Actinocatenispora sera: one gene and its partner. The protein of the gene in region 2 interacts with the protein of the main gene of each other region in a pairwise test. Links are inferred from orthologs where the notes say so. Each region holds a gene or a part of one and is shown on either strand. Other genes may lie near its edges.

Region 1 (5,218 bases), 2.8 Mb from region 2 along the record:
CAGATGGTCGCCGCGTCCGAGGCGGTCATCGGCCAGCTGTACCTGGTCACCGTGGTGGCGATGGCGGTCGCCAACATCGGCCGCGCCCGCCGCCGGCGCCGGCCGCCGCGATCCTGACCGCCCCGACGCCAGCTGCGGCCCCGCGGGCGGGCGTCAGCCGACGATCGCGGACCAGGCGTCGGCGAGCAGGCTGCGGGTGTCGGCGAGCAGCTGCGGCAGCACCTTGGTGTGCCCGACCACCGGCATGAAGTTCGTGTCGCCCTCCCACCGCGGCACCACGTGCTGGTGCAGGTGGCCGGCGATGCCGGCGCCGCCGGCCGAGCCCTGGTTGATCCCGATGTTGAAGCCCTCGGCACCGCTGGCCCGGCGTACCGCCCGCATCGCCGTCTGGGTGAACGCGCCGAACTCGGCCAGTTCCGCGTCCGTCAGGTCGGTGTAGTCGGGCACGTGCCGGTACGGGCAGACCATCAGGTGCCCGGTGTTGTAGGGGTAGAGGTTCAACAGCGCGTACACGCTGGCACCGCGGGCGACGACGAGCCCCTCGGCGTCCGGCAGCGTCGGCACCCGGCAGAACGGGCAACCGGCCGGGTCGTCGGCCGGGCCGGTCGGCTTGTTCTCGCCCTGGATGTAGGCCATCCGAAACGGCGTCCAGAGCCGCTCCAGCTCGTCCGGATCGCCCGCACCGTCCTGCCGGATCACCTGCTCGTCACTCACGACCACCGATCCTACGGCCGCCGTCGACCGCGGCCAGCACGGCGTCGGAGACCTCGGCGAGGTAGCCGGCGCCCTCGTGGCCGGCGGTGAACACGTTGCCCAGGTGCACGAACACCAGGTCACGGGTGGGGTCGGCCCAGGCCAGGCACGCGTTGGAGCCGTTGTGGCCGAACGCGTCGCGGTGACTGGTCTGACCGAGCGGGTTCGCCGACGGCGAGCCGACAGACGCCGAGCCGAGCTGGAACCCGTACGCCCAGCGCACCGGCACGTGCAGCAGCCGGTCCAGCTCGCCGTCGGCGGTGGACTGCGCGCGGGCGGCGGCGACGCTGGCCGGCGCGAGTACCCGCGCGCCGTCGAGTTCACCGCCACGCAGCAACATCCGGTAGAACAGGGCCACGTCGCGCGCGGTCGCCGACACACCGGCCGCCGGGATCGGCGCCGCCCGCAGCGCGCTGCGGTTCAACCAGTACCGGGCCGGCAGGGTACGTCCGCGGGTGTGCACCGGCACCGCCCGGCGGTACAGCACGGCGGGCAGGCCGAGGTGGATGTCGCCCAACCGCAACGGATCCAGCAACTCGTCCCGCAGTACCGCGCCGACCGGGCGGCCGGTGACGCGGCGGACCAGCTCGCCGAGCAGGTAGCCGTAGCTGATGATGTGGTACGCCGGGACCGCGCCCGCCGCCCACCGCGGCCGGGCCCGGGCCAGGGCGCGCACGAACCGCGGTCCGTCGAGCATGGCGAGCGAGTCCGCAGCGATGCTGTGGTGCGCGAGTGGCAGCCCGGCCCGGTGCGACAGGACGTGCCGCACGGTGACGTGCTGCTTGCCGCGGGCCGCGAACTCCGGCCAGTACCGCGCGACCGGCTCGTCCAGACCCAGCAGCCCCCGCTCGGCCAGCCGGTGTACCAGCAGCGCCACGAACGGCTTGCTGGTGGAAAACAGCCAGAACAGCGAATCCGGCCGACAGCCGAAGCAGCGGTCGATCAGCACCCGGTCGCCGTGCAGCACGCACAGTTGGGCGCTCCCGCCGCGCTGCGCCACCAGCCGTACCGCCCGGGCCAGCGGATCGGGATCGATGCCGGCCCGCCGCGCCAGGCTCTCCGTCCAGTCCACCATCGCCGCACCTCACCGTCGCCGCCTTCGATGATGCGCCGGCCTCCGCCGGGACGACGGCGGATCGGCGACGTACGGCACGGCGTCAGCTCTGGCGGAGGGCGGGCATCGGGACCGGCACCGAGTACGCGGTGGCGCCGGCCCCGACGCCGCCCTCGCAGCTGTTCGGCGGATCGGTCGTCACGCCGCGGGTGGACGGAGCACCGGTAGGCGTTGGTCCGCTAGTTGTCGCGCTTCACGAACGTGCCACGCTGCGGGATGGTGACGACCAGGCCGCGCTCGCGCAGGTCCTCCATGGCGCGACGCACCGTGTTGCGGGCCAGGCCGAACTCCTGGCTGAACGAGGACTCGGACGGCAGCCGGCGGGTGTACTTCCCGCCGGCGATCCGGTCCTCGATCAGGGCCGCGAGCTGCTGCCAGGCGTACTCCGGCGCGTCAGGATCGATCGACATGAGCCGATGATTACAACCCAGCATGCTGCATGTCTGGCCGATACAACGTTAATCATCCCTAATCTGAACTAGACTAGTACCTAGTCGTTCAGCTAACGTAGGCGGCGAACCGCAGACAGGGCCGGGTGGCGTCCAGTCCACGCCGCCCGGCCCCTGACCGCTCGCGAAGGGAGCGGCTATGACGAACCTTATCCGGCGGCCCGATCGCCTTCCCCGGGCCGGACAGCTGGTGCACATCAGCCCGGCCGCCGGGGTCTACGGGGCGGGCGCCGCCTGGTGGCACGTGATCACCGCCGAACAGGCACTCACCAACGGGATGTGCTACCTGACCGCCGGCCCGCTCGACCCCAACGACAACGACGGCCGCGCCCGGGTGTTCTTCTGCCGCATCGACGGGCTGTTGGTCCAGGACGTGCGGTGAGACCGGCGCAGTCGTACCGACGGCCCCGGTGCTCGAACAGCGACACCCGGGTTTCCTTGGCGCCCAAGGAAACCCGGCAACGGGCTACTCGGCCTCGCCCGCCTCGGTGGACGGGCCGAGGTTGGTACGGGAGCGGACGATCTCGACGATGTGCGCCACGGCGTCGTCGAGCGGGACGCCGTTGCGCTGCGAGCCGTCCCGGTAGCGGAAGGAGACCGTACCGGCGGTCACGTCGTCGTCGCCGGCGATGGCCATGAACGGGATCTTCTGCTTCTGCGCGTTGCGGATCTTCTTCTGCATCCGGTCGTCGGCGGTGTCCACCTCGGCCCGGATGCCCTGCGCCCGCAGGGTGTCCACAAAGGACTGCAGGTAGCCGGCGTGGTCGTCGCGGATCGGGATGCCGACCACCTGCACCGGCGACAGCCAGGCCGGGAAGGCGCCGGCGTAGTGCTCGGTGAGTACCCCGAAGAACCGCTCGATCGAGCCGAACAGCGCCCGGTGGATCATCACCGGGGTCTGCCGGGTGCCGTCCGCCGCCTGGTACTCCAGACCGAACCGCTTGGGCTGGTTGAAGTCGAGCTGGATGGTCGACATCTGCCAGGACCGGCCGATCGCGTCCTTGGCCTGGACCGAGATCTTCGGCCCGTAGAACGCCGCGCCGCCCGGGTCGGGCACCAGCTCCAGGCCGGAGTCCTCGGCGGCGCGCCGCAGCGACTCGGTGGCCGCCTCCCACTCCTCCGGCGCCCCGATGAACTTGTCCGAGTCGTCCCGGGTCGACAGCTCCAGGTAGAAGTCGTCCAGCCCGTAGTCGCGCAGCAGGTCGAGCACGAACGTCAGCAGGTTGCGCAGCTCGCCCGGCATCTGCTCCTGGGTGCAGTAGATGTGCGAGTCGTCCATGGTGAGCCCGCGCACCCGGGTCAGGCCGTGCACCACCCCGGACTTCTCGTACCGGTACACGGTGCCGAACTCGAACAGCCGCAGCGGCAGCTCCCGGTACGAGCGGCCGCGCGAGTCGAAGATCAGGTTGTGCATCGGGCAGTTCATGGCCTTGAGGTAGTACTCCGCGCCCTCGAGCTCCATCGGCGGGTACATGGTGTCGGCGTAGTACGGCAGGTGGCCGGAGGTCTCGAACAGCGCGCCCTTGGTGATGTGCGGCGTGTTGACGAACTCGTAGCCGGCCTGCTCGTGCCGCTGCCGGGAGTACCCCTCCAGCTCGCGCCGGATGATGCCGCCCTTGGGGTGGAACACCGGCAGGCCGGAGCCGAGCTGCTCGGGGAAGCTGAACAGGTCGAGCTCGGCGCCGAGCTTGCGGTGGTCGCGCTTGGCGGCCTCCTCCAGCAGCTTCAGGTACGCCTTGAGCTCGTCCCGGGTCGGCCACGCGGTGCCGTAGATGCGTTGCAGCTGCGGGTTGGACTCATTGCCGCGCCAGTACGCGGCGGCGCTGCGCATCAGCTTGACCGCCGGGATCAACCGGGTGGTCGGCAGGTGCGGGCCGCGGCACAGGTCGGTCCAGACCAGGTCGCCGGACTTGCCGTCGAGGTTGTCGTACATGGTCAGCCCGCCGGCGCCGACCTCGACGCTGGCGCCCTCGGCCGCCTCGCCGGCCGAGCCCTTCAGCTCGATCAGCTCCAGCTTGAACTTCTCGTGCGCGAGCTCGGCGTGCGCGTGCTCGTCGGAGATCGGCCGCCGGTGGAACCGCTGACCGGACTTGATGATCGCGCCCATCTTCTTCTCGATGGCGGCCAGATCCTCCGGCGTGAACGGCTTCTCCGGCAGAAAGTCGTAGTAGAAGCCGTTCTCGACCGGCGGGCCGATGCCGAGCAGGGTGCCGGGGAAGATCTCCTGCACCGCCTGGGCCATCACGTGCGCGGCGGAGTGGCGCAGCACCTTCAGCCCGTCCGCTGAGTCGATCGACACCGGCTCGACGGCCGTGTCGGTCTTCGGCTGCCACTCCAGGTCCTTGAGCACGCCGTCGGCGCGGACCACCACGATCGCGGTCGGACCGGACGTCGGCAGCCCGGCCGCGGCGATCGCATCCGCCGCCGTCGTACCGGCCGGCACGAGGACGGAGGCGGTCTCACTCCCCTGGGCGGCGGTCGCTGCGGGCACGATGACTCCTCGTCAAGAAGGCTGCGGGACACCGGACCGACGACTCGGCCGGACCGGGTCGATGCTATCGGTCGCCCCGACCGCGACGTGCGCGGCCACCTGCTCATACCACCCATCGGCGACGGCGTCGCCCCGGCCGGGCGGTACCAGCCGGGGCGGCGAGCGACGAACGAGCCTCCCGGTACGGCGGGCTGGGAGGCGCCCCCCGCGCCAGAAGGAGCCCCGCCGGTCGGTACCGTCGTCCGGCCGGGGCGCGCGCTCAGCGCCAGAAGGAACCCCGCCGGTCGGTACCGTCCTCCGGCCGCCGGCGCCGACCGAAGCGGCGCGGCGCGGGCTCGGGCGCCGGCCGTTCCCCGGCGAACGCGGCGAGTAGGTCGATCGTGCGCTGCCACAGCCGGTCCAGCTCGGCGC
Region 2 (7,377 bases):
GCGCTCCGCGGAGCGCGGCCGGCCGTCGGTCGGCTGCATCTGCAGCGGGATCGGCGGCAGCATCGGCAGCTCGATGCCGGCCGCGGCCTCGGCCTCCAGCTCGCTCGCGTCCTTCTCCTCGGCCATCCCGATCGGGCCGTGCCGCTGCGCGTTCAGGAACTGCCGGACCACCGGCTCCTCACTGGACAGCAGCATCTCCCGCGGGCCGAACATGGCCAGGTGCCGGCGGTAGATCAGGCCGATGTTGTCCGGCACCGTCCGCGCGGTGTTGATGTCGTGCGTGACGATCAGAAACGTCGCACCGGTCTGCTGGTTGAGATCGACGATCAGGTGGTTGAGCAGCGTGGTGCGCACCGGGTCGAGGCCCGAGTCGGGCTCGTCGAACAGGATGATCTCCGGCTCCAGCACCAGCGCCCGGGCCAGCCCGGCCCGCTTGCGCATCCCGCCGGAGATCTCGCCCGGCAGCTTCCGCTCGTCGCCGGCGAGCCCGACCAGGTCGAGCTTCTCCATCACGATGTCGCGCACCGCGGACTCGGACTTGCGGGTGTGCTCGCGCAGCGGGAACGCGACGTTGTCGTACAGGTTCATCGAGCCGAACAGCGCGCCGTCCTGGAACAGCACGCCGAACAGCTTGCGCACCTCGTACAGCTCGCGCTCGGACAGCTCGGGCAGGTCCTTGCCCTCGATCCAGATGTGCCCGCGATCCGGCCGCAACAGCCCGACGAGCGTCTTCAGGAACACCGACTTACCGGTACCCGAGGGGCCGAGCAGCACGGAGATCTCACCCTCGGGCAGGGTGAAGCTGACGTCCGCCCAGATGTTCTGCCGACCGAAGGACTTCGTCAGCCCGTCGATCTGCACCTCGACGCCCACGCGTACTTCCCTCCCGACGTGGTCACCGCTGCGGCCGTGGTACGGCCGGCGCAGCCTCGATGTGGCCCGGCCCCGGCGATCCGCCGGTGCCCGGGAGGCCGCGGAGCCGGTAGTGACGCGAACAAGTTAACTTCCGAGTAACGTCTAAGTCGAGCCGTACGTCAGGATTCTCTCGACCTAGCGCACCAGTCGCGATCTTTCGTAGCTCTCCGTAGCTTTCGGACAGATCGAGCGTGACGAGAGTGCCCGGCTTGCCCCACAACGTTACGTGACCTGAGCCACGTCACGCATCTGCCCCACGCTCCCCCGGTGGCCGGCGCCGGCTCCGGAGGAGCGCACCCGGCCGGCACCCGTACTCGGAGGCGGCAAAGGGCGGCCGCCCCCGTGGGGACGGCCGCCCTTCGAACTCGCGGCGTGCTCGCCGCTGTGGAACCGCGGTGCGGGCCCTTACTTCAGGGTCACCTTGCCGCCGGCAGCCTCGAGCTGCTCCTTGGCCTTCTCCGCGGCCTCCTTGGTGACCTTCTCCAGGATCGCCTTCGGGGCGCCCTCGACCACGTCCTTGGCCTCCTTCAGGCCCAGGCTGGTGAGCGCGCGCACCTCCTTGATGACCTGGATCTTCTTGTCGCCGGCCGAGTCGAGGATGACGTCGAACTCGTCCTGCTCGACGGCGGCCTCGGCCGCAGCGGCCGGGCCGGCGGCGGCCGCGACGGCGACCGGAGCAGCCGCGGTGACCTCGAAGGTCTCCTCGAACTGCTTCACGAACTCGGACAGCTCGATCAGCGTCATTTCCTTGAACGCGTCGAGCAGCTCTTCGGTGCTGAGCTTCGCCATGGTGGCGGTTTCCTTTCCTACCCCGCGACTACCTCGCGGTTATGTCTGTCGTCGCGAACCACTCGCGGCGGTTTAGGCCTGCCGCAAGCGAATCGCGGCGAGTTCCTCGAACATGGCGACGGCCGTACGGCCGTCAGGCAGCCTCGCTGCCGGACTGCTTGTCGGCCAGCGCCTGGGCGAGCCGTGCCGTCTGCGCCAGCGGAGCCTGGAACAGGCTCGCGGCCTTCGACAGGTTGCCCTTCATGGCACCAGCCAGCTTGGCGAGGAGCACCTCGCGGGACTCCAGGTCGGCCAGCTTGTTGACGTCGTCCGTGGTGAGGGCCTTGCCCTCGAAGACGCCGCCCTTGATGACCAGCGCGGGGTTGTCCTTCGCGAAGTTACGCAGCCCCTTGGCCGCGTCGACCACGTCGCCGTTGACGAACGTGACCGCCGTCGGGCCGACGAACAGTGCGTCGAGACCGTCGACGCCGGCCTCCGTCGCCGCGATCTTCACCAGCGTGTTCTTCGCGACGCGGTAGTGCGTGTCCCCGCCCAGGGCGCGCCGCAGCTCGGTGATCTGCGAAACGCTCAGCCCGCGGTACTCGGTGATCACGGTCGCCGAAGCGGCCCGGAACCGGTCCGCGATCTCGTTGACCGCAGCGGCCTTGTCCTCGCGTACTGGCTTGGTCCGGCCATGTGTGTCCGCCATGTCCCTCCTCTCGTGCATGCTCGGGCCGGTCTCGTCGAAGACCCGCAGGCACGAAAAACGCCCCGGCGCAGGGCGCACGGGGCGAGGAACCAGCTCGGTGTCCGTGTCTCCGGCTCCGGCCGACGCCACGTGGCGCGTGCCGCCCACCAGATCGGATCACCGGCACCGACGTCATCCGGGAGCCTGGATGACCTGTGGTGTTGGATCGCGTCCGTCTTCCCTGCGCGGGCCGTCCGCGGCGAGCGGAGCCTTCGACCGCGCACTCGGCGCGGTGACCAGCGGTCTTCGGTAAAGCCTGTTCAGCTTACTCGACGCCGCCGCACCCCGGCCAACCGGAGTAGGCGACGCCACACCCGGCCGGCCGGGCCGCGCTGGACAACAGCAGCGGGGCGCGCCGGGTGTGCAGCGCCGGACACGGCAGCGGGGCGCGCCGAAAGCTCGGCACGCCCCGCCCACGAGTACCGTTGAGGATCAGGCGTCGACCTCGTCCTCGGTGAGGTTGCGGGTCCGGTTGGTGTCCACCGGAATGCCCGGCCCCATCGTGGTGGAGACGGTGATCTTCTTCAGGTACTTGCCCTTGGCCGATGCGGGCTTCGCCCGCAGCACCTCGTCCAGCGCGGCCGCGTAGTTCTCCACCAGCTGACGCTGGTCGAAGCTGGCCTTGCCGATGATCAGGTGCAGGTTCGAGTGCTTGTCGACCCGGAAGGCGATCTTGCCGCCCTTGATGTCCGCGACCGCCTTCGTCACGTCCATGGTGACGGTGCCGGTCTTCGGGTTCGGCATCAGACCGCGCGGGCCCAGGATCCGCGCGATCCGGCCGACCTTGGCCATCTGGTCGGGCGTCGCGATCGCCGCGTCGAAGTCGAGCCAGCCGCCCTGGATGCGGGCGATCAGCTCGTCCGAACCGACCTCGTCGGCGCCGGCGGCGATGGCCTCGGTGGCCTTGTCGCCGGTGGCGAAGACGATCACACGGGCGGTCTTACCGGTACCGTGCGGCAGGTTGACGGTGCCGCGCACCATCTGGTCGGCCTTACGCGGGTCGACGCCGAGTCGCATCGCGACCTCGACGGTGGCGTCGAACTTGGTCTTCGAGGTGTCCTTCGCAAGCTGCATCGCGTCGAGCGGGCTGTACAGGTTGTCGCCGTCGACCGTCTCGGATGCCTTGCGGTACTGCTTGCCGTGCTGCGCCATTGGTGTTCCTCCACGAGTGGTGTGGTGCGTGGTGCGGGGCAGCGCCTGCCCCTCCCACGGTCGTACTGGGTGGTGGGCTCTCAGTCCTGGACCGTGATGCCCATCGAACGGGCGGTACCGGCGATGATCTTCGACGCCTGGTCGAGGTCGTTCGCGTTCAGGTCGGCCATCTTGCGCTCCGCGATCTCGCGGACCTGGGCCTGGCTGACCGTACCGACCTTGTCCTTGTGCGGCTCACCGGAGCCCTTGGCCACCCCGGCCGCCTTCAGCAGCAGCTTGGCCGCCGGCGGGGTCTTCAGAACGAACGTGAACGAGCGGTCCTCGTACACGCTGATCTCGGCGGGGACGATCTCGCCCCGCTGCGACTCGGTCTGCGCGTTGTACGCCTTGCAGAACTCCATGATGTTCACGCCATGCTGACCGAGCGCCGGACCCACCGGCGGAGCCGGCGTCGCCTGGCCACCGGGCAGTTCGAGCTTGAACGTGGTGACGAGCTTCTTCTTGGGAGGCATGACCCTGGGCTTTCTCCTACACGCCCCGCACCGGCTGCCGGCCGGCCCGGGACTGGGCCGCCTCGGCCACGGACGTGTCCTCGGCGGCGCTGGTTTGTTTTCCACACACCGGCACCCGGGCCTGCCCCCGGGCGCCGGACGTCTTCGGTTGTCGCTAGATCTTGGAGACCTGGTTGAAGTTGAGCTCCACCGGGGTCTCCCGGCCGAAGATCGACACCAGCACCTTGAGCTTCTGCTGGTCGGCGTTGATCTCCGAGATGCTGGCCGGCAGCGAGGCGAACGCGCCGTCGATGACCGTGACCGAGTCGCCGACCTCGAAGTCGACCTTGATCTCGGGCTTGGCACCGGCGCCGGCAGCGGCCTCGGCCTTCTCCTCCTTGACCCCCGGCGCGAGCCACTTGATGACCTCGTCGAGGGTGAGCGGCGACGGGTTGTCGGCCCGGTCGGTGGCGCCGACGAACCCGGTCACACCCGGCGTGTTCCGCACGCAGGAGTACGACTCCGGGATCAGGTCCATCCGGACCAGGATGTAGCCGGGGAAGACCTTGCTCTGGACGTTCTGCCGCTTGCCGTTCTTGACCTCGACCTCTTCCCGGGTCGGCACCTCGACCTGGAAGATGTAGTCCTCCATGTCCAGGCTCTGGATCCGACTCTCCAGGTTGGTCTTGACCTTGTTCTCGTACCCGGCGTAGGAGTGCACGACGTACCAGTAGCCGGGCGCGTGCCGCAGCGCCTGCCGCAGCTCGGTCACCGGGTCGACCTCGGCGGCCTCTTCCTCGGTGGCGGGCTCGTCGGCGGCCTGCTCGGACTCGGCCAGGTCGGTGTCGGCCGGCGCCTCGGTGTCGGTCGACACGGTGTCGGTCGCCTGCTCGGCGTCGGCCGACTGCTCGGCATCGGCCGGGTCGGAGGCGGTCGGCTCGGCCGCCGGCTCGACGGCGGTGGCCACGGCACCGGTACCGGCCTGCTCGGCGGCGCCGTCCCCGGCCGCGCCACCGGTCGTGGCGGCAGCCTCAGCCGCCGGCGAGGACTCCTGCTCGTCGGTCGGCCGGCCGGTCTCGTCGAACTCAGACACGCTTGCTCACTTCCAATGTGGATCACGGGCCGGCCCGCGTTGCCGGCCAACCCGAGATGCGAACGCGGCGCTCAGGCCCCGCGGGCTTCGTCTACTGGTTATTCTTACCGCCGCCGAAGACCCACAGCGCCGCCTTGGAGAACCCAAGGTCGAGCAGCCCCACGATCGCCAGGATCACCGCAACGAAGATGATCACCACGACCGCGTAGGTGACCAGCTCCTTGCGGGTCGGCCAGATCACCTTACGTAGCTCGGCGACGACCTCACGAACGAACCGGGTAAGCCGCCCCAGACCACGCGGCCGTCCGTCGGTCTTGTCCTTCTTCGACTTGTCGTTCTTCTTGTCACCGGACTTGCCGGAGCCGGCCTTCGAGCTCTTGCTGCGCACCGCGGTGGTGCCGGAGCTCTTGCCGTCCCGCTTGCCGGCGGCGCTCTTGGCTCGGGTGGACCGCTTGGCCCCGGAGCTCGCCGTGCCCTCGTCGCTCGCGGAACCCTCGTCGTTGGAGTCCGACTCGTCCGCGATGTCGTCTTCGAGGGTCTCTTCGGCGGCGGCCTCATCGAGGCTGTCGCGGACCTCGTCGTCGGCGGATCCGCCGTCGGCGTCGCCCCCGCGTCGCTTCCTCTCGGCCACTTCAGCCCTCTCAGGTCCTATGCCAACACGATCCCAGCCACGTCCTGGGCCATTCGATCCTGGCCTATTCGTGCTCCCGAGCCAACCCCGTGACGGGATCCGCGCCGGATTGTCGGGACAGCGCGACGGCGGACCAACGCGCTGCCACGCCTGCCCACCCGACCGGATCCGGCCGGGACGTACTCGGCGCAGGGGCGACAGGATTCGAACCTGCAACCTGCGGTTTTGGAGACCGCTGCGCTGCCAATTGCGCCACGCCCCTTCGTGACCCGACGCTGTCGCGGCACGTCACGCAGCGGGGGTGTTGGCACGCTCGGTGACACGCACCGCAGGCACCGGCACCCCCGGCGGACCAGTGTACGGGTTGCCACCCCAATCTCCCAACCGGCACCCCACCCGCGCCGCACGGCCGGCTCGCCGGCCCCGTTCGTCAGCTCAGCCGGACCGTGGCCCGGGCCTGCCCGAGAACCTTGACGCCGTCGCTGGTGACGGTCAGCTCGATCACCACCTGGCGGTCGTCGAGGGCCCGCTTGACCACCCCGCCCACCTGGACCTCGGTACCGTCGTCGGTGTCCGGCACCACGACCGGGCGGCTGAACCGCACCCCGAAGTCGACCAGCGCGCCGGGGTCCCCCAGCCAGTCGGTGACCGCCCGGCCGGCCAACCCCATCGTGTACATGCCGTGTGCGATGACGTCCGGCAGCCCGACCGCGGTGGCGGTGCGCTCGTTCCAGTGGATCAGGTTGAAGTCGCCGGACGCGCCGGCGTACCGCACCAGATCGGTACGGGTCACCCGAAACGTTCGGACCGGCAACTCGGTACCGACCGGGGCCTCGTCGAACGCGATCATCCCGACACCTCCGCAGCCCGGACCACGAGCATGGACCAGGTAGTCACGACCGGCTCGCCGGCCTCGTCGGTCACTTCGATCCGCGTGGTGATCATGTCATTGCCGGCCACCGCACGGATGTTCTCGACGATCACCGTGCTGCGCAAGCGATCACCGGCGTGGATCGGCCGGTGGTAGGTGAACTTCTGGTCTCCGTGCACGGCCCGGCCGAAGTCGAGCCCCAGTTCCGGGTCGTGGATCAGCTGCTGGCTCGCCGGCCAGGTGAACGCGATGGCGAACGTCGGCGGCGCGATCACGTCCGGGTGGCCGAGTGCCCGGGCGGCATCCCGGTACCGGTAGGCCGGGTTGTCGTCGCCCAGCGCCGCGGCGAACTCGCGGATCTTCTCCCGCCCCACCTCGTACGCCGGGGTGGGCGGGTAGCTGCGGCCCACGAACGAGCTGTCCAGCGGCATCGTTGCTCCCCGTCGGATGTGGTGTCCCGGCGACCCGGCCGGAACACGCGAGCGAAGTGGCGGCGGACACGAAACGACCGGCGGCCCGAGGGCGCCGGTCGTGACGTGCTGTTGCGCGAACCTGCCGGCCGGCAGCCGCTGGGCTGCGCGGCGTCGGGTCAGCGGGTCTCGCGGTGCGCGGTGTGCTTGCCGCAACGCGGGCAGAACTTCTTCAGCTCCATGCGGTCCGGGTCGTTGCGGCGGTTCTTGCGCGTGATGTAGTTGCGCTCCTTGCACT

Evidence for each region. Proteins that work in one complex are often made in the same cells at the same time.
Region 1: the proteins of rplA (region 2) and thrS interact in binary tests that used the Escherichia coli proteins (3 or more experiments, as listed by UniProt). The link is inferred for Actinocatenispora sera from one-to-one orthologs.

The regions. Positions count from the first base shown.
Region 1 is NZ_AP023354.1:4,949,855-4,955,072, forward strand. What follows is about bases 2,296-5,218. They hold thrS (threonine--tRNA ligase), read right to left. Parts: upstream 4,808-5,218; coding sequence 2,783-4,807; downstream 2,296-2,782. Other genes in these bases: Asera_RS23575 (hypothetical protein), read left to right, coding at 2,456-2,698; Asera_RS23585 (VIT domain-containing protein), read right to left, coding at 5,067-5,218. Outside these bases: Asera_RS23555 (potassium channel family protein), read left to right, coding at 1-117; Asera_RS23560 (HIT family protein), read right to left, coding at 154-636; Asera_RS23565 (serine hydrolase domain-containing protein), read right to left, coding at 707-1,828; Asera_RS23570 (winged helix-turn-helix domain-containing protein), read right to left, coding at 2,047-2,277. UniProt on the Escherichia coli protein: Catalyzes the attachment of threonine to tRNA(Thr) in a two-step reaction: L-threonine is first activated by ATP to form Thr-AMP and then transferred to the acceptor end of tRNA(Thr). The rate-limiting step is amino acid activation in the presence of tRNA.
Region 2 is NZ_AP023354.1:2,151,000-2,158,376, reverse strand. The notes cover bases 1,724-4,509. They hold rplA (50S ribosomal protein L1), read right to left. Parts: upstream 3,584-4,509; coding sequence 2,864-3,583; downstream 1,724-2,863. Other genes in these bases: nusG (transcription termination/antitermination protein NusG), read right to left, coding at 4,250-4,509; rplK (50S ribosomal protein L11), read right to left, coding at 3,664-4,095; rplJ (50S ribosomal protein L10), read right to left, coding at 1,838-2,392. In the rest of the region: Asera_RS10400 (ABC transporter ATP-binding protein), read right to left, coding at 1-873; rplL (50S ribosomal protein L7/L12), read right to left, coding at 1,321-1,704; more of nusG, read right to left, coding at 4,510-4,948; preprotein translocase subunit SecE, read right to left, coding at 5,259-5,798; Asera_RS10360 (MaoC family dehydratase), read right to left, coding at 6,229-6,648; Asera_RS10355 (MaoC family dehydratase N-terminal domain-containing protein), read right to left, coding at 6,645-7,100; rpmG (50S ribosomal protein L33), read right to left, coding at 7,259-7,377. UniProt on the Escherichia coli protein: One of the primary rRNA binding proteins, it binds very close to the 3'-end of the 23S rRNA. Forms part of the L1 stalk. It is often not seen in high-resolution crystal structures, but can be seen in cryo_EM and 3D reconstruction models.